Regions from separate parts of the Zhihengliuella halotolerans genome, predicted to be linked through region 2. Evidence: predicted binding sites of a transcription regulator. Region 2 holds the regulator's gene; each other region holds the start of a gene.
What was found. Region 2 encodes LexA, which represses DNA repair genes until DNA is damaged. Its sites were predicted from a motif close to TCGAACANNTGTTCGA; they were not measured.

Region 1: EV380_RS04470 (DUF6504 family protein) is a predicted target of LexA. The motif match lies at 2,628-2,643, and genes of this name have one in related genera.
Region 3: EV380_RS11630 (DmpA family aminopeptidase) is a predicted target of LexA. The motif match lies at 3,054-3,069, and genes of this name have one in related genera.
Region 4: EV380_RS00870 (HNH endonuclease signature motif containing protein) is a predicted target of LexA. The motif match lies at 2,271-2,286, and genes of this name have one in related genera.

Annotation. Positions count from the first base shown of each region.
Region 1 is NZ_SHLA01000001.1:999,293-1,004,256, reverse strand. Features, by position in the region: gene dnaE (DNA polymerase III subunit alpha) at 1-2,211, opposite strand, end outside; gene EV380_RS04470 (DUF6504 family protein) at 2,208-2,519, opposite strand; gene EV380_RS04465 (SOS response-associated peptidase) at 2,703-3,467, opposite strand; gene EV380_RS04460 (MBL fold metallo-hydrolase) at 3,499-4,308, opposite strand; gene EV380_RS04455 (MFS transporter) at 4,425-4,964, shown strand, end outside.
Region 2 is NZ_SHLA01000001.1:1,575,267-1,580,230, forward strand. Features, by position in the region: gene EV380_RS07110 (histidinol-phosphate transaminase) at 1-1,098, opposite strand, end outside; gene EV380_RS07115 (LysM peptidoglycan-binding domain-containing protein) at 1,177-1,689, opposite strand; gene lexA (transcriptional repressor LexA) at 1,866-2,579, shown strand; gene EV380_RS07125 (ATP-dependent DNA helicase) at 2,652-4,658, opposite strand; gene hflX (GTPase HflX) at 4,651-4,964, opposite strand, start outside.
Region 3 is NZ_SHLA01000001.1:2,563,590-2,568,553, reverse strand. Features, by position in the region: gene EV380_RS11650 (LamG-like jellyroll fold domain-containing protein) at 1-143, shown strand, start outside; gene EV380_RS11645 (type 1 glutamine amidotransferase domain-containing protein) at 162-746, opposite strand; gene EV380_RS11640 (TetR/AcrR family transcriptional regulator) at 907-1,548, opposite strand; gene EV380_RS11635 (APC family permease) at 1,529-3,013, opposite strand; gene EV380_RS11630 (DmpA family aminopeptidase) at 3,130-4,254, shown strand; gene EV380_RS11625 (putative antibiotic biosynthesis monooxygenase) at 4,268-4,519, opposite strand; gene EV380_RS11620 (HAD-IIB family hydrolase) at 4,568-4,964, shown strand, end outside.
Region 4 is NZ_SHLA01000001.1:199,723-204,686, reverse strand. Features, by position in the region: gene EV380_RS00875 (DEAD/DEAH box helicase) at 1-2,047, shown strand, start outside; gene EV380_RS00870 (HNH endonuclease signature motif containing protein) at 2,339-4,309, shown strand; gene EV380_RS00865 (zinc-binding dehydrogenase) at 4,351-4,964, opposite strand, start outside.

The sequences.
Region 1 (4,964 bases), 580 kb from region 2:
GAGGTCGGGATGCGGGTAGACCTCCGGGGCGAAGCCGTGCCGGTTCTCGAGGTAGGGCTTGACCATGTTCGATTGCATGGGCCCCGGCCGGAAGAGGGAGATGTCGATGATGAGGTCGTTGAATTCCCTGGGCGCGAGTTTGCCGATGAGCTCGCGCTGGCCCGGCGATTCGATCTGGAAGCAGCCCAGGGTGTGGGTGCTGCGGATCAGTTCGAAGGTCGGCTCGTCGTCGAAGGGGATGCGTTCGAGGTCGATGGTTCCGTCTGTCTGCACGAAGTCCGGTGCCCGGCCGTCCTGCAGGTGTCCCCCGGCGGCCGCGACCTGTGCTGCGTCGCCGTGGATACGGCGGACCTCGGAGACCGCATGGGCCATGGCGCTCTGCATGCGCACCCCGAGGACGTCGAGCTTAAGCATGCCCATCGGGTCCATGTCGTGTTTGTCGAACTGGCTCATCGGGAGGTCGAGGCCGCTGGGCTGGACCGGGGTGCGGGCCAGCAGCGAGGTGTCGGAGAGGATCACTCCGCAGGGATGCATCGAGATGTGCCGGGGCAGGCGGTCGAGCCGCTCGGTGAGGTCGACTAGGAGGTCGAGCTGCCGGTGGGAGCTGACCTGTTCGGAGAGGCGGGCGAGTTCGGGTTTCTCGGCGAGCGCCTCGCGGAAGTTCGAGGCGGAGAAGCGCCAGAGCTGCTTGGCGATGTCGTCGAGCCCGTCGGACTCCATGCCGAGGGCGAGGCCCGCGTCCCGGACGGCGCCTCGTGCGCGGTAGGCGTTCTGCATGCTCATGAGGGTCACGCGTTCGGAGCCGAAGCGCGCGAAGATCTCCCGGTAGACGCGGTGGCGCTCGGCGCTCTCGACGTCGATATCGATGTCCGGGAGGGTGGTCCTGTTGCGGGAGAGGAATCGTTCGAAGACGAGGTCGTGGCGCAGGGGGTCCACCTGGCTGATGCCGAGCAGGTAGTTCACGAGGCTCGAGGCTCCGGAGCCGCGGGCTGCGTTGCGCACGCCGAGCCGGGTGATCATCGCGGAGACCTCCGCGACGGTGAGGAAGTAGGAGGCGTAGCCGAGGTCGGAGACGACGTCGAGCTCCAGGCGCAGCCGGTCCCGCAACCGGGTCTCGGCCGCGTTCCCGGGCGCGGCGGCGCCGTCGTGCCCGTAGAGCCGTTCGATGCCGGCCTCGCAGCGCAGGGCGAGTTCCCGGTCTGGCGCCCCGGTGATCCCGATGACTCCGGCCTCCGGCACCACGGGCACACCCCACCCCGTGTCGCCGACGGGGTCGAGGATGCACGACCCGGCGACCGTCTCGGTGTCGCGCAGCAGCTCGGTGGCGACGCCTGCCCCGGCGCCGACCGCGTAGGCGATGTCCCGGGCGATCCGTTCCATCGCGGCCCCGTCCTTAAGCCATCCCTGTCCGTTCGGTTGCCAGCCGCCGGGGGTTCCGGGGGCGCCCGCCCGCCCGAGGTGCTGCAGCGGGGTCAGCGCGCGGACCGCGTCGAGCACGTCGGCGGTCGCCGCCCCGTCGGGGCCGACGTAGCGCACGGCGTTGGTCAGCACGGTCCGCACGCCGGCTGCCCGGCCGGCCCGGACCATCCGCGCCGCGTGCGAGGTACTCAAGTACTCCCCCGGCGCGTTGAGATGCGTTACGGCCTCGACGGCGACGCTCCCGGGCGGCAGGCTGCTCGTCCAGCGCCGCAACAGTGCGCGCTGGCGTGCGTCGTCGCGGCCCAGGCAGGCGCGGCCGAGGTCGGACTCCGGGCCGATCAGCACTGTCAGCGCCGGGTCCCTGCCGGCGGCCTGCGCGATCTGGTCGCGCGTCACGCCCGTCGTACCGCCCGAGGCGTGGGCGGCGGAGACGAGGCGGCAGAGCGCGCCGTAGCCCGCGCCGCCGTCGTGCCCGCGGGCGAGGACGGTGACCCGCCCTTCGATGTCTCCACCCGCAGCCGTCCGCCCGCCTTTCTTCGCGGGCCTACGACGGCGTTCGGCGCCGTCCGCGCGCACCGCCAGGTTGACCCCGATGATCGCGCCGAGGCCGTGTTCGCCACAGGCCTTCAGGTGCTTGACGACCCCGTAGAGCCCGTCCCGGTCGGTGCAGGCGAGCGCGGGCTGGCCGTCGGCGGCCGCGGCCGCCGCCAGGACGTCGGGCCGGGAGACGCCGTAGTGGGCGCTGAAGGCGCTGGCCACGTTGAGGTGGGAGAACCCGACGGGAGCGCTCATGCCGCGTCCCGCAGGGCCTCGTGAACGCGGATCATGCGCCAGCGCCTCGAACGCTGGTGGCGCGACAGGTCGAAGGTGCGGTGCTGCCCGTCCGTCGCCCCGATCGCCTGCACGCGCCAGATCTCGTGGTCGACCAGGCCGGAGCCGCTGCCGCGCTGTGCGCGCTGTTCCTCGGCCCACCAGCTGCGTCGCTCGAACCAGCGCACAGGTTCAGCGCAGACGGCATAGTCCTGCCCCTGCCAGTGCAGCCGCTCCGGAACCCCGTCCGGGGAGCAGCCGACCTCGATGCCCTGTGTGAATAGACCCATGTGAAAAACCTCCATGCCCTGCGCCGGCAGTGTGAGCGGCTGCGCGGCGCATGGAAACGGGGGAAGCCCTCGCCCTCGGGAAGCGTGAAGACGAGACCTCCATTGTATTCGAAATCCTGTTCGAATGCACGCAGAAGGCTACCCATCGGAACCCGCAGAATGGCTGCGTTCGGGCGGTCGGGACTAGAACAAGGCGCTGACAGGCGCGATCAGTTCGGGACCGTTGTTGCGGACGTTCCCGACGGCGGCGCCGACCGGGTCCAGACGCCAGGAGGCGGCGACGTCGTACGCCTCGGCCCGGATGCGCTCCACCAGCGACGCCGCGTCGCGCTCGGCGGGATCCAGCCAGGCATCCATCGCCTCCCCGGAGAGCGGGACGGGCAATCGGTCGTGCAGACCACCCAGGTCGCCGAGCACCCCCTCCGCGCCCGGATCGGGCGAGGGCATCGTGACGATGCTCGTCGAGAGCATCCACTGGCCGGGCTCGCCATCGGAGACCGCCGGGTCCTTCCACCACTCGTAGAGGCCGGCGAAGAAGCTCAGCCCGCCATCTGCGGCATGCACGAAGTAGGGCTGCTTGGGTGAGGTGCGCCCGGTCCCCTGGCGTTTCCACTCGTAGTAGCCGTCCATCGGGACGGCGCAGCGGCGGGAGACGACGGCGGAGCGGAACGTGGGCTTCTCGGTCACGGTCTCGCTACGGGCGTTGAAGGCCCGCACGCCGACCTTCACATCCTTGGCCCAGCGCGGTACGAGCCCCCAGTGCGCGACGTGCACTTCGCGGCGCGGCTCGTCGCCGACCAGCCGTTCGAGCACGATCGGCACATCGGTCGTCGGGGCCACATTCCACGACGGACTCAGCTCTCGCCCCTCGAGCTGCTCGCCCAGCAGCGCATCGGCCTCCGCCATCAGATCTCCAGAGGCCCGCGCCATCACGTATCGGCCGCACATACGGCCATGGTATCCCCGGCAGCTGCGACCATCACGTCAAATGGTCGAATTCTCCACTCGCCCAGGCGGCGTGACGGCGCGCGGAGTACCGCAGCGCCTCCTGGGCGCCGGATTCGTGGCAGTTCCCGAAGTTAGCGTAGACACGGTCGAACTCGAGCGGCTCCAGTTGCTCGACGATGCGTTGAGCGACCGCGCCGGAGAGCGGGATGCGGTTCGGGTACGACCACAGGAAGGTCAGCGTCCGCCCGTCCGGGTTGGGGGCGAAGGCGTCTCCTGCCAGCAGTACACCGCGCCCCTCCGCGCCGGAACGCCAGTGGGCCACCGCGCTGCCGGGGAAGTGCCCGCCGACGCGGTGCAGGACGATCTGCGGGGCGACCTCGAAGCGCTCGCCCCAGAATTCGATAGCCGGGTCGCCCCGACCCAGCCACTCCCGGTCGGCCTCGTTGACGAGCACCGGAACCCCGCCCAGCGCCCGGCTCCACTCCACCTGCACCCCGAACATGTGCGGGTGGCTGGCCGCTACGGCACGGATGGGCCCCAGCGCGACGACGGCGCGGACGGCGTCGTCGTCGATGTAGGCCGGCGGGTCCCACAAAAGCCCTCCCTCCCCGGTGGCGGCGACGAGCGCGGTGTGGCCGATGCCCACTTTCGGGTGGGCCCGCAGGCCGGTCAGGCCGGGCTCGAACGCGCGCAGGCGCAGCTCGTGGCTCGCCGACATCTCCTCCAGCGCGAGCCATTCCTGGCCCGAGGCGGGGACGTACTGACGCTCGTCGGCGCAGATGGGACAGGTCTCGGGCAGCGGCTCCTCGCGCTCGACCCCGCAGGTGGCACAGATCCTCATGCTCCTCCTTCGCCACGGCGTACCGTGCTTCACCCGCCCAGCCTTCCCGCCGCGCGCGCCCGAAGTCAACAGCACGGCGTACGCTTGCACTGCCGCAGAACGATCCGAGGAGGGCGATGAGAACAGCAGGCGTGCAGCGGGCGCTGATCGCGACCGTCCAGGTCCTGGCCCTCGCCGTGTGGTTCTCGGTTTCCGCCGTCGTCCCCAGCGTGCAGCAGGATCTGGGCATCTCGAGCAGCTCCGCGGTGTGGCTGACGGCCTCCGTGCAGCTCGGCTTCGTCGCCGGCGCGGTCACGTCCGCCGCACTGAACCTCGCGGACCGCGTCCCGGTACACCTGTTGCTCGGCACGTCCGCCGCGCTGGCCGCCGTCGTGACCTCGCTGCTGGCGCTCGTCGCGACGGGCCTGCCCGAAATGGTCGGGCTGCGGTTCCTCACGGGCCTGTTCCTCGCGGGCGTCTACCCGACGGGCATGAAGCTCATGGCCTCCTGGGCGTCGGCGACGCGACGGGGACTGTCCATGGGTCTTCTCATCGGCGCCCTGACGCTCGGGTCCGCGCTGCCGAACCTCGTCGGGGGCCTGGCCGCCCTCGAGTGGCGTTCCGTCCTGCATGTCACCGCCGTGGTGGGCGGGCTCGGCTCGCTGCTCGCGTTCGCC
Region 2 (4,964 bases):
CTGCTCGAGCAGAGCCTCGAGCTCGCGGAGGAAGGCGCCAGTCTCGGCCTCGGTTCCGGCTGTGACACGCAGGTGCCCGGGGATCCCGACGTCCCTGACGAGGATTCCCTTGGCAACAAGGCCCGACCAGACCGTGGACGGGGACTCGAGCCCCCCGAAGAATACGAAGTTGGAGTCACTCGCGGCCGGAGTGAGCCCCATCCTGGTCAGCTCGTCAACGATCCGGTCGCGCTGGATCTTGATGTCCTCCACGTTGGCCAGGAGCGCGCCGACGTGCTTGAGCGCCGCGTTGGCGGTCGCCTGGGTCACGGCCGACAGGTGATAGGGCAGGCGGACGAGCCGCAGGGCGGCCGTCACTTCTTCAGCAGCCGCCAGGTAGCCCAAACGGGCGCCGGCCAGGGAGAAAGCCTTGCTCATCGTCCGGCTCACGATCAGCCGCTCCCGTCCCGGGAGAAGTTCCAGGGCTGACGGCGTTCCCGCGTGGCGGAACTCGGCGTAGGCCTCGTCGACGACCACGATGGCCTGCGATTCCTGACCCGCATCGTAGACCGCGGTGACGACATCCTGGCCCAGTGCGGTCCCGGTCGGATTATTCGGGGAGCACAGGAAAACGATGTTCGGCCGGTGTGCGCGAACCTGGGCTGCCGCGGACTCAGCGGTCAATTGGAAGTCGTCGGCCCGCGCGCCGGCGATGTAGGTCGTGTCGGTACCGCTGGCGAGCAGCGGATACATCGAGTACGTGGGCGGAAAGCTCAGCAGGCTCCGGCCCGGTCCGCCGAACGCCTGCAGGATCTGTTGGAGGACTTCGTTGGATCCATTCGCAGCCCAGACCTGGTCCGCGTTCACGTCGTGGCCGAGATAGTCCGCAAGGCGGGACCTCAGCTCGACGAACTCTCGGTCCGGGTACCGGTTCAGCCGTTGCGCGGCGGCGAAGACCTCGTCCGCGATGGCCCGGCTGACCGCTTCCGGGAGCGGATGCGTGTTCTCGTTGACGTTCAGTTGTATGGGGACATCCAGCTGGGGTGCACCGTAGGGTTGCAGGCCCCGCAGGTTCTCTCGCAGTGGGAGCTTCGACAGTCTCTCTAGAACATCACTCACCGATCCAGCTTAGTTCTGATGCTGCCCGAGTTCAGAATGCCGGACCGGCGGGAGTCTTAAAATGACCACGTTCGCCCGTCAACCGACAGGGACGAAGACCTCTTGCCCGACCTCGACAACTTGCTTCTCCAGCCCGTTCAGTTCCACGATCTCCGAGATCACGATGCGCGGATCGCGAGCCGGAGCGAACTCCTGCGCCAGACCCCAGAGGCTGTCACCGCTCAACACCGTGACCGCCTCCACCTCGGGCGCGGCCACTTCGAGGCTGCCGGCCGCGTTGGCCGGCGAGTTCAAAAGACCTACGAGCAGGACGAGGAGCGCGGCGCCCAGCATCAGCGGAAGCCCGATGAGAACGAAACGTCCGCGCTGCGTCAGGCGTAGTTTTCCCGGACGGGTCCGGGGCGCGGAAAGCTGGGCCGTAGAGGCGAAGGAGGGGTCTGGCGCGAGTGAGATATGTGCCAAGGTCTTGCCTTTCTTTCTCGTACAATGGTTCCCGTCCCGCATCCTCTGCCGGGTGAAACCTCGAATTCGAAGCTCCGCATCACGATCGAAGTTCGAACTAGAACAGGACTTCGAAGCTTGCATGTCCATGTCTAGCATCCTTGAGCGATGCTTGTCGAGACACCTTCGAATAAATCTTTGAAGCTGGGTCGAAAATCGTCTATGGTTGAAGCAGGTGGTTCGTAGGAGTCACTTCACCAGCCGGCACCCGCATTTTGGGTTCGAGTCAGCCGGGGTGTCCGAACGGGTAGCAAGGATGTGTGGCCATGGCCTCGAGTGAGTCCCCCAAACCGCGCCGCCAGCGCAAGAGTCTGACGCTGCGCCAGCGCAAGATCCTGGAAATGATCCAGCGGTCGATCGCAGCTCACGGCTACCCGCCGTCGATGCGGGAGATCGGCGACACCGTCGGCCTCGCGAGCCTCTCGAGCGTGACGCATCAACTCATTCAGCTCGAGAAGCTCGGTTACATTCGGCGCGACCCCCGCCGTCCGCGGGCGATGGAAATCCTCAAGCCGCTGACGCTGTCGGATGAGAATGCGCACTCGGCGACAGACGACATGAAGACGGTGAGCGGCCGGCCAGTAGCCGAACTCACGAGCGCCGCCGACACTGCGATGGTCCCGCTCGTCGGCCGCATTGCCGCAGGGGGCCCGATTCTTGCGGACCAGACCGTCGAGGACATGATGCCGCTCCCCCGTCAGCTCGTCGGTCAGGGTGAACTCTTCATGCTCAAGGTCAGCGGCGATTCCATGGTCGAAGCCGCCATCTGCGACGGCGACTTCGTCGTCGTCCGCCAACAAAGCGACGCAGAGAACGGCGACATCGTAGCGGCGCTCCTCGACGACGAGGCGACCGTGAAAACGTTCCGTCAGCGGGACGGGCACACCTGGCTGCTGCCGCAGAACCGGCAGTACGAGCCTATTCTCGGCGACTCGGCCACCGTCATGGGCAAGGTCGTCTCGGTGATGCGTTCAATCTAGAGTCGCCTGCGGCGACGAAAAGAGGAGGGCGCCTACCCCGCGGGGTAGGCGCCCTCCTCTTTTCGTGGCGGATCAGTTGTGCTCGGCGAGGCGCTTGAGCGCCCCGGTGACCGTCGTCTTGTCGACAGTGGGCCACATTGCCGGCAGGGATGCCCGCAAGAATCCGCCGTAGCGCTCGGTTGCGAGTCGCGAGTCCAGAATGGCGACGACACCGCGGTCCGTGGTCGACCGCACTAGCCGTCCCGCGCCCTGCGCGAGCCGCACGGCAGCGTGGCTGGCCGCCACGGACATGAAACCGTTGCCCCCGCGCTGGGCCACGTCCCGGCTGCGCGCCGTCGACAGCGGATCATCGGGCCGCGGAAAGGGGATGCGGTCGATGATGACCAGCCGGCAGGAAGGACCCGGGACATCCACGCCTTGCCACAGGGTCATGGTTCCGAAAAGGCAGGTGTCCGGTTCCTCCGAGAACTGCTCGACCAACGCACTCATGCCCGACTCGCCTTGGCAGAGGATCGTCTCATTCAGCCGCGGCCGCAGGGCCTCGGCCGCATCTTCGGCCGCACGCTTCGAGGAGAACAGCACCAGGGCGCCACCACCGGAGGCGTGGATCAGGTCGGCGATCTCGTCGAGTGCCTCTGCGGAGACCTGCCTTCCCGGCTTGGGCAGGTGCTTGGCGACGTAGAGCATCCCCTGCCTCGGGTAGTCGAACGGGCTGCCGACATCGATTCCCTCCCAGGACGGTGCACCGTCGCCGAGCAGGCCGAGGTCCCCGGCCACGTGCTCGAACGCCGCGCCGATGGCGAGGGTCGCCGAAGTCAGCACGACCGTCCGCCCGTCGAAGAGGCCCTCGCGGAGTTTGCCCGCGACGGAGAGCGGGGCGACGTACAGCGTGGCCGGGGTTGAATCGTCCGGTTGCACGTAGCCCTGACCCGGCACGAAGCTGCCCGGGCGGGACGCCCAGACGACCTCGCGCTGGTCGGTCGACTCCTGGAGCCGGTCGCCCATCTCCACGAGGTAGGACAGCTGCGAGCGTGCCATCTGGCGCGCCCCGTCAACGGGCTCGTTCGGTTCGGGCTTCGAGTCGGACATCGCGACCCGCGCCGCGTCCGCGACCTCCCCGACCGCTACCGCCTGCGCCTCGTTCAGACCCTTGGGCATAAGGCCGGCGGGTACCCCGGTGAGCGCCTTGTCGAGCGCTTTCGCGGCCTGCGTGAGCTGGTCGACGTTCACGCGGCAGTGCTTGCGCGCGGCGCTGGCCGCAGTGAGGACCATGCTGCCCGAAAGATCGCGCGTCACCGATCCGGTCACCCGATCCTGAAGTTCGTGCGCCTCGTCGATGATGACCGTGTCGAAGTCCGGCAAGACAGCGAGCCCCTCGAACGCCGAGACGGCAAGCATCGCGTGGTTGGTGATGACGACGTCGGATTCGGCGGCCCGGGCGCGCGCCATCTCGCTGAAGCACTCTTCGGCCATCGGGCATTTCTGGGCGCCGAGGCAGTCACGGGCGCTGACGGAGACCTGGCGCCACGCCAGGTCGCTGACGCCGGGGCGCAGGTCGTCGCGATCACCCGTCGGCGTTTCCTCGGCCCACTCGCGGACGCGGACGACGTCTCGCCCCAGGGGGGACGTTGGCCCTGATGCCTGCTGCCTCGAGGCACCGTCCTCCGTGAGCGAGAACAGCGCCCCCTCGTCGTCGTCCGGGTAGCCGCCCCCGAGCTTGTACTTGCAGACGTAGTTGCCTCGGCCCTTGGCGATCGCCACGTCCATCGGGCGTGGGAGCTCGTCTGCGAGGTGCTCCAGGAGCCGGGGCACGTCGCGGCTGACGATCTGTGCCTGCAGGGCCAGCGTCGCAGTGGAGACGACAACGGGCTTGTCCGAATTCACCGCGTGGGCCAACGCGGGAATCAAGTAGGCAAGTGACTTGCCGGTGCCCGTCCCGGCCTGCACCAACAGGTGCCGGCCGGTACCGAGCGACTCGGCGACGTGTTTGGCCATCTCCTGCTGCCCGGCCCGGCTGGTCCCGCCCATACGTTTCACGGCCGTGTCGAGCAGGTCGAGGACCTCCCTGACCTCAGGCATCCTGCGGTGTCTCGTCGTCGCCCTCCACCCGGAACTCCTCGAGTTCCGGGCTCAGGGACTCGCGCACCTTCACACGCATGCGCGTGCCGTTCGCGACGTGCTCGGTCGCCAGGATCTCGGCGTCGTTTCCGTGCAACCGGCTGACGACGTCCCCGCGCTGGTACGGCACGAGGATGTCCATCAGCACGTCAGGACGCGGGATGGCCGCAGAGACCAGGTCGACCAGCTCGGCGATCCCGTCCCCAGTGCGGGCGGACACGACAGCAGTGCGCGGCTCGCGCTGGCGCAGGCGTTCGATGACGAACG
Region 3 (4,964 bases), 990 kb from region 2:
CGAACACGGTGACGGTCTCGGCGGAGGAGGAGCCGAACTTCGACGGTGAAACCTACGCGGAGCAGAACTGGCCGGGCATCCCGCTGCGGGCGGCGGAGGCGCCGATCATCGACCGGATCACGGTCTCGCCGCTGCGCGGCTGACAGTCGGCTCTCCGGCGGTCACGCGCCGCCGGAGAGCTGCTCGACCAGCTCGCCGGTGAATGCCTCGAGATCGCCGGGGTTCCGGGACGTGATGAGCGGGAATCCGGCCGAAGTATCCAGCACGACCTGCTGGTCGACCCACGTCGCCCCGGCGTTCTCCAGGTCGATGCCGAGGCTCGAGTAGGAGGTGAGCTTCTTCCCGGAGGCCAGCCCGGCGTCGATGAGCAGCCACGGGCCGTGGCAGATCGCGGCGACGGGCTTCCCGGCCTGCGCGAAATCCGCGATGATCTTGCGCGCGTTGCCGTCGGCGCGCAACTGGTCGGCGTTGAGCGTCCCGCCGGGGACCACCAGGGCGTCGTAGTCCGCGGCCTCGGCCACGGCGAGGGTGGTGTCGACGGGGACCTCGGGCCCGGGGTCCTTGTCGGCCACGAGCGTGCGCACCGGCCGGTTCTCGACGGCGGCCACGGTGACCTGGGCTCCCGCGGAGCGCAGGGTCTCGATCGGCTGGGTGAGCTCGTCGCTTTCGGTGCCGTAGTTGGTGCTGATGACGAGAACCTCGCGTCCGTCCAGCGTGGTCCCGGTGGTGTTCGATGCGGATGCCATGGGTGTGCTTCCTTTCGACGGGTGGGCGCCTTCACGAGTGCTGGCGGGGCGGGTGCCCCGCGGGCGCCTCTCATCCATGGCTATCACAGCGGCGGCCGCCCTTCGAAGGCCTGCGGGCTTGGAGGTTGCTGGGAAGATCAGAAGCGCTCGAGAACACCGGCTATCCGGGCAGAGTGCACTGGAGTGCGAGCTCCGCGTAGGCCCTCACCCCTGCGCGCCGTTCGGCACCCGTCAGGGACAGTCCGAGCTGGGGGTAGAGGTCGTAGGCGTCCTCGAGGGCCACGAGGTTCCGGGCGATGAGGCCGACGTCGTGCTGCGGAGCGAAGTCCTCGGATTCGGTTCCGACCTCGAGCAGGGAGCGGTAGAGCGTCACCTGTCGTTCGACCACCTGGCAGTGCATGCGCCGGGTTTCCGGGCGGGTGCGCGCGGTGCCAATGCTCTCGTAGACGCTGCGCAGCTCGTCGCCGACATCGTCGGGGACGCCGAGGTGAATCATCTCCGCCAGTTTCTCGACCGGGCGGCGCCCCCCGGCGACGACTTTGAGCCGCCGGTCGTGGAAGCGGTCCATAACGGCTTCGAGGGCGCGGTCGACGAGATCGTCGACGCCGTCGTAGTAGTAGAGGACGCTGCCGGGGCTAACTGAGGCCTCCTCCGCGATCGCGCGTACGCTGGCCCCGCTGGCCCCTTCGCGGATCACGACGCGGACGGCCGCCTGCAGCAGCGCGTCGCGTCGGGCGTCCCCGGCCCCGCCGGGTCGCGGAGAGTGCGCGGCGCGTCTGGCCCTAGTCCGCTTGTCGCTCAACGGGCTTCTCCGTCCGCCCCAGTGCCGCCCACAGTGCCGGACGCCGCGTTTTGAGGATTCGCTCGTAGATCATCCCGGCAATGAACAGGAGAGGCGTGGGGAGAATGAGAACCCAATTGATCGCTCCGTTCATACCGGTGGTGAGATCAAAGTGTATGACGATCAGGGTCACCGCGGCGATGAGGCCCGCGGCACCGAGAACGGGCGCCACGACCACCCGCCACGGTGAATGACCGCGTCGATCGCGCGCGAAGAAGGCCACAACGGCGACGGCGGCGAGAGCCTGACCGAAGACGAGGCCGAGCACTCCGGTGGCGTAGGTCCAGACGGCGAGCCCGAGGTATGCGTCCGTGACGAACACGGCGGCGATCCCGATGCCGGCGATCCCGATGCCGGCGATGCAGGCCGCCGACAGGGCCAGGCTCGCCGTGGCGGGGGCCTTGTGGACGCGGTGCGTTCGGCCCAGGGTGGAGGGCAGGATGCCTTCGCGGCCGAGGGAGAACAGGTAGCGGGTGCAGGCGTTGTGGAAGGCCAGGATGCAGGCGAAGAAGCTCGTGACGATCAGAACCTGGACGACTCCGGCGGCCAGCGGGCCCACGAACTGTGTGGTTGCGGCGAAGACCATAGATTCGAAGTTGTCTCCGGCGGCGAAGGCGAGCACGCCTTCGACTCCGAAGGCCAGGGTCAGGATCCAGAACGTGAACGCGTAGAACGCGGCGAGCAGCGCGACCACGAGGTACGTGGCCCGGGGGATGGTGCGTCCCGGTCGCTTGGCCTCCTCCGCGTAGATCGCCGTGCCCTCGAATCCGAGGAAGGCGCCGAAACCGATGACCAGCAGCATGCCGATGCCGCCGCCGGCGAGGATGTTGCGCGGGTCGAAACCCGCCGCCGACGGGGCCTCGGGGCCGCCGATGATGAGCACGGCGACAGCGATGACCAGCAGGATGGCCACTTCCGCGGTGACGAGGACGGCGAGCACTTTGGCACCGACGTCGACTTGGCGCATCCCGAGCAGCGCGACGGCGGCCGCTGAGGCCAGCGCGATGACCCACCACGACGGTGCCGATCCGAACCACTCGGTGAGGACAAGCTCGCCGAAAAACCCGATGAAGGCGTAGAAGCAGAAGCACAGGAAGGCGTAGGCGTACGCAGTGACGAACGCCAGCCCCACGCCGGCCGATTTTCCGAGCCCGTGCAGCGCGTATGCGTAGAACGCTCCGGCATTGGGCACGTGGGTGCTCATGGCAGTGAAGCCGGCTGCGAACAGCGCCAAGATGGCCCCGCAGAGCAGCATGGCGCCAGGTGCCCCGATTCCGCCGAGCCGGAAGGCCATCGGCGCCGCCGAAACGACCACGGTCAGTGGGGCGGCGGCGGAGGCTACGAGGAAGACGATTCCCCAGATGCCGAGGCGGCCGGTGGAGAGGGAGTTGCGTTCGGCGGTTGGTGCGGTTCTGGTTCCCGACATGGTGGTCCTTGCGTTGAAGGGGATGTGTCATGGATCATGTTTGAACACTGATTCAAATATGTGGGCGTGCTGCAGTCAAGGGTTTTGCCTGTTAAATCTGGAAGAACGGGATAAATGTGAACACCCAATCAAATTCAAGAGTTCGTGCTCGGGACCTGGGCATCAGGCTCGACGGCACTCCCGGCGCTGCGAACGCGATCACTGACGTGCCCGGCATCGAGGTCGGATACGTCACGCTGCGGCCGGAGGATCGCACTGCCTGCACGGGCGTCACGGCGATCCTGCCGCGTGGTCGCGCCGGTGTGGGAGACCCATGCGCGGCCGGGACGTTTAGTCTCAACGGCAACGGAGAGATGACGGGGCGGACGTGGATTGAGGAGTCGGGCCAGTTCGCGACGCCGATCCTGCTCACCAACAGCCATGCCGTGGGTGCGGCGCACGCCGGCGTGGACGCGTGGATGGCCGACGTCGCCCCCGACGTCGCCCGCCGGTGGATGCTCCCCGTGGTCGCCGAGACGTGGGACGGCTACCTCAACAACATCAACGAACCGCACGTCACGCCCGAGACCGCCCGGCGGGCCCTCGACGCCGCCACCGGCGGCCCCTTGGCCGAGGGATCCGTCGGAGGTGGCACCGGCATGAACTGCTACGGGTTCAAAGGCGGTACCGGCACGGCATCGCGGCGGGTGGCGTTCGGCGCGGGCGAGTACACCGTCGGCGTGCTGACGCAGGCAAACTTCGGCTCTCGGCACGAGCTGCGCATCGACGGGCGGCCCGTGGGACGCGCTTCCGCCGCGCCATGCCCGCTCGAGGAGACGAACTGGCTGCAGGAGGAAGTCGACGCCGCGCGGGTCCCCGGAGGGGCCGGGTCGGTCATCGTCATCGTGGCCACCGATGCGCCGCTTCTACCCGGACAGCTGAAAGCGCTGGCCCGCCGCGTCCCGTTGGGCTTGGCGCGCACCGGGACCACGGGCGGGCACTTCTCAGGAGACATCTTTCTCGCGTTCTCCACCGGGAACGACGGCGGCCTACGCTCGGACTTCCCGGTTCCCGGGCGTCAGCAGGAGTTGGAGAGCATCGAGCACGTTCCGTGGGGCGGCATCGACCCGTTCTTCGAAGCCACCGTGCAGGCCGTCGAGGAATCGGTCCTCAACGCGCTCGTGAACAACGAGGATGTCGAGGGGCGCGACGGCCATGTCAGCCCCGCGCTGCCGCACCACGAGGTACTGGGAGCCGCCTGACCGGGGCGGTTCCTCAGCCCGCGCTGCGCAGGATGAGCTGCGCGCGCAGGCGCTGCAGCTGCGGGACGATCCCGTAGATCACGATCGGCACCGCGACCGTCGCGAGGACGAAGGTGCGCAGCACGGGGTGCAGCAGCTCGAGCCACGAACCCAAGGCCAGGTTGATGACGGTCAGCGTGGGAAAGACGGCGAGCCAGATCATGAGCGCGAGCTGGCGCTTGCTCGGCGGGGGCACGGCCGGGCCCGGAGCGGGAGTCGTGGACATTGCTCCATGATCTCACCGCGGCGCGGGTGCGCAGGTAGGATCCGGACCATGAGCGCAGCAACGGAAAACGCCAAGTCCCACACCGTCGTCGACGAGTCCGCCCGCGCCGTCTTCCTCGACGTGGACGGCACCTACGCCGACCACGGCGTCGTGCCCGACGGACACGTCCGGGCAGTGCGCGCGGCACGGGCCGCCGGCCACAAGGTGCTGCTGTGCACGGGTCGGCCCCTCTCGATGCTCGACGACGAAATACTCGGCGCCGGGTTCGACGGCGTCGTCGCCAGCGCCGGTGCCCACGTGAAGATCGGCGGCGAGGTCCTGCTTGACCGCCGTTTCCCGGCCGGGCTCGCCGCCCGCACGGTCGAGGTCCTCGACGTGCACGACGCCGTCTACATCCTCGAGGCGCAGGAGGCCCTGCACGCGCCGCCGGCCGCCATGGAGCGCC
Region 4 (4,964 bases), 1.4 Mb from region 2:
GGACACCCGCGACGCCACGGCCGAGGCGGAGCTCGAGCGCGCCGTGCTGCGCGCGCTCGAGGAGACACCGCTGGCCTGCGCTTCTCTGGCTCCGCGCAGCCTCAAGGGCCTGCAGACCGTCGACCTCATCCGGCACGTCATTCCGGCGGTCGAGGCCACCGACGGTGCCGAGGTCCGCACCAGCGGCGATCAGCCGCCCTTTCACGAGCTGACCGAGGCGCCCGAGCTCACCGTCACGACGGTCGAGTCCGAACGCCGCGACTGGTTCGATCTGGGGCTGATCATCGCCGTCGGCGACCTGCGCATCCCCTACGCCGATATCCTGCGCGCGCTCTCGCGCGGACAGACGCGAATGCTGATGCCGGACAAGACCTACTTCTCGCTCGAGCAGCCGCTGTTCGACAAGCTGCGGGAGCTCGTCAGCGAGGCGACGCAGCTGACCGACGGCGACGCCGACGCGCTCCAGATCACGCGCTACCAGGCGTCCCTGTGGGAGGAACTCGACGCTCTCGCCGTGCAGACCGAGGGCCCCGACTCCTGGTACGCCGGCGTCGGATCTCTGCTGGATTTCGCGGAGTCCGGACCCGTGGACCTGCCCTCGGGGCTGCGGGCCGAACTGCGTCCCTACCAGCTCTCAGGGTTCGGCTGGCTGGCGACCCTCTGGCGCAACGGGCTCGGCGGCGTCCTCGCCGACGACATGGGCCTCGGCAAGACCCTGCAGACGCTCGCGCTGATGCTGCACGCTAAGCAGACATGGGCCACGGGCGCGGATCGCTCTGAGAGCACGGGTGATGCGACCAACCTGCCCGGTCCGTTCCTCGTCGTCGCCCCCACCTCGGTCGTGAGCAACTGGGAGGACGAGGCCAAGAAGTTCGCCCCGGACCTGCGGGTCGCCACGGTCTCGGACACGCAACCGCGCGCGACCGTCAAGCTCGCGACCCTCGCCGCGGAGTACGACATCGTCATCACCTCCTACACGCTCTTCCGCCTCGACGCGGACGCATATCAGGAGCAGACCTGGGCCGGACTTGTGCTCGACGAGGCGCAGTTCGTGAAGAACAAGGCGACCAAGGCGCACCAGGCCGCCCGCGACCTGACCGCCCGCTTCAAGCTGGCCATCACGGGCACCCCCATGGAGAACAACCTGATGGAGCTGTGGTCGATCTTCTCGATCGTCTCCCCCGGCCTGTTCCCCTCCGCGGTGCGCTTCGCCGAAAACTACCAGCGCCCGATCGAGCGCCAGGGCCTGAGCGAGCCGCTCGGCCGGCTGCGCCGCCGGGTGCGCCCGTTCATGTTGCGGCGCACGAAGGACGCCGTCGTCACGGACCTGCCGCCGAAGCAGGAGCAGGTACTGCACATCGATCTGACGCCGAAACACCGCAAGATCTACGACACGCACCTGCAGCGCGAGCGCCAGAAGATCCTGCGCCTGGTCGAGGACATGGACAAGAACCGGTTCACGATCTTCCAGTCGCTGACCCTGCTGCGCATGCTGTCCCTGGATGCCTCACTCGTCGACGACGAGTACGCGGGCGTCGCGAGCGCGAAGCTCGATGTGCTCTTCGAACAGCTCGAGGATGTCCTGGCCGAGGGCCACCGCGCCCTGGTCTTCAGCCAGTTCACGTCCTTCCTGAAGCGGGCCGCTAGCCGGCTCAAAGACGAGGGCGTCGAGTACGTTTACCTCGACGGGTCGACCCGTCGGCGCCAGGAGGTTATCGCCGCGTTCAAGGAGGGCCGCGCACCGGTCTTCCTGATCTCCCTCAAGGCGGGTGGTTTCGGCCTGAACCTGACGGAGGCCGACTACTGCTTCCTGCTCGACCCGTGGTGGAACCCCGCAGCGGAGTCCCAGGCGGTCGACCGCGCCCACCGCATCGGCCAGACCCGCAATGTGATGGTCTATCGCATGGTCGCCAAGGACACGATCGAAGAGAAGGTCGTCGCCCTCCAGGACGCCAAGCGCAAACTCATCTCCTCGGTCATGGACGAGGGCGAGGGCTTCGGCTCCACGTTGACTGCAGACGACATCCGGGACCTGCTCAAAGACTGACGTTCACGGGTCGCCCGCCGGCGCCCTGAAAGCGCACGACGACGGCGTGGTCGCCCGTCGCTTTCACGCGACGGCCGCTTCCACGTCGCCTGATGCGGATCACGATTTCGAGCCGGCCCGAGCAGCGTGGCACCCCCATGTCAATGTCCCCGCGAAACGGTTGCGTGCCTCAAGTATCCTCCCACGACGGTACAATTGGGGTCAGGACTTCTGATCCACAAACTCGAACACAGTTTCGTTTTTATCCACACGCCCCTACCGCTGATCGTGGATACATACTAAAATAGGGGCATGGCCATCACGCACCCCTCCGAGACCCCCACCGCCGCTTCCGGCGCCGCGGGCCGGATGCGCGAGGCCGCCAAGCACCTGACCGGGCTCTGCCCCGAGGTCGGGTCTCTGAGTGACGCGGACCTCGTGCACGCCACGGGTGCGGTCGAGGAACTCGGCCGGATCGTCGACGCCCTCCGCGTCCGCACCGCCGGGGAGATCGAGGACCGCTCCAGTAAAGGTCTGGGCGAGGACCGACTCTCGGCCCGGTACGGGTGCCGGACCGGGTCCGAGCTGCTCGAGCGCCTCACCGGCGCCCCGGGGAGTGAGGTCCGCCGGCGGGCGGGACTGGACGCGCGGACCCGGGCCGGTGTCTCGTTGACCGGCGAAGAACTGCCGGCGAGGTTCCCGGACATCGCGGACGCCCTGCACACCGGCAGCCTCGGCATCGAGACCGCGGAACTGCTCACCGGGATGCTCACCCGCGTCGCACCCCGGGCGGACCCGGGCGCAGTCTCCGCGGCTGAAGCCGCGCTCGTGGCCACCGCCACCGCCACCACCACCGGACCGGACTCCGCCGGACAAGACTCGGCAACACGGGACTCCGCCGGCGAGGACCCGGCAGCCGAAGCCGACAACACAGGCACCGGACCGGACGCCGCGGCAGGCGACGACACCAACACTCCGGACGACTCCGCCAGCACGGGCGTGCCGGCGGCGACGTACGCGGAGGTCAAGATCCACGCTCAGGTCTGGGAAGCGCACCTGGATCAGGACGGGCCCGACCCCGAGGCCTCACGCGCCACCACCCGCCGCGGCCTGAGCCTGGGCTCCGCCCGGGACGGGCTGATCCCGGTCCGCGGGAACCTGATGCCCGAAACCGCCGCCCAACTCACCCGGCTGCTCTCGGCGTATCTGAATCCCGCGGCCCGCACCCACGGCACCGACCCGAACCCCGAGACCGAAACCGATACTGAGAACGCCGATTCCGAAGCCGCAGGCGAGGCCAGCACCGCTGGCGGCGGCAGTACCGTTGTCTCCGGGACGCCGGTCATTGATGAGCGTACGCCCGCGCAGAAACGCCACGACGTGCTCGCCTCGATCCTCACCGCCGCCGCACGCGCCGCCGAAACCCCTTCACTGGGCGGAGACGCCGCGACCCTGCTCGTGCACATCACCGCCGAAGACCTGAGCGATCCGTCCGGGAGCGCGACCCTGGACGGCATCGACATCCCCGCACCAGCCCGGATCGGCCACCGCATCGCATGCGCCGGGGCCGTGCAGAAAGTCGTCTTCGACCGTGCTGGCCGCATCGTGGCCCTGGGTTCGAAGGAACGAGTCTTCAACGCCCACCAGCGCCGGGCCATCACAGCCCGTGACGGCGGGTGCGTGATCCCCGGGTGCACAATCCCGGCCTCCTGGTGCGAAATCCACCACGTGCACGCCCACGCCGAAAACGGCCCGACGCACACCGACAACGGGGTGCTGCTCTGCTGGTTCCACCACCATCATCTCGAGTCCTCGGGCTGGGAGATCCGCATGACTGGCGGAGTCCCGCACGTGAAAGCACCGCCTTGGTACGACCCGACCGGCGCATACCACCCAACAGTCAATGTGCTCACCCGCCGCGGCAGGCATCACCGACCCGAACCACCACCACCGGTGGCACCCGAAGCCGAGGGGACGCCGAAGCAGGACGCGCTACCGGACCCTGCCCCGGACACGGGACCCACCCTAAACGAGGACCCAAGCCCGAACACGGGTCCGAAGACGGGCGCGGGCGGCAGCGACGAGAGCAGCCCGCCGGGCTGGAACCCGAGCGTGAGTGAAAGAGAATTCGAAGCCCGCTGGGACGCGGAGACCGCACGGTCGTTCGCGCTTGAAGAAGGTTCCCCTCCCCGCTGGGACCCTGCCACCGGTCAGAGTCCTGAAGAGGCCGCCGAGGAACGCCGGCGACGGTGGAACGCAGCAGACGACGAACCACCCTGGTGAACCCGACGGTTCAGCGACAAACCCGTCAGCTATGGCCCCGGTTACGGGCGCAGCATCACCTTGATGGAGCGGCGTTCGTCCATGGCCCGGTAAGCCTCGGCGGCCTCTTCGAGGGGCAGCACCGAGTCGAAGACGCGGCCCGGGTCGATGCTGCCGTCGAGGACCTCGGCGAGCAGTTCGGGGATGTACAGGCGGGTGGACGCCGCGCCCCCAGCGACGGTGATGTTCTTGGCGAAGAGCACGCCGGCCGGCAGTTCGGCCCCGCCGGCCGGGACGCCGACGAAGCCGAGGGATCCTCCAGGCCGCGTCGACCGCAGCGCCTGTTCCATCGATTCCTTGCTGCCGACGCATTCGAGCACGCAGTCGGCCAGACGCCCGCCGAGCAACTCGCGCACCTTCTCGGCGCCCTCCTTCCCGCGTTCAGCGACGACGTCGCTGGCACCGAACTCGCGGGCCATCGCCGCCCGGTCCTCGTGACGGGACATCGCGACGATTCGCTCCGCGCCAAGCCGCTTCGCCGCCAGCACCGCGCTCAGGCCGACGGCGCCGTCGCCAACCACGACGACGGTCTTCCCGGTGCCCACCCCGGCGGCAACGGCCGCGTGGTGCCCGGTGCCCATCACGTCGGTCAAGGCCAGGAAGGACTTGAGCATCG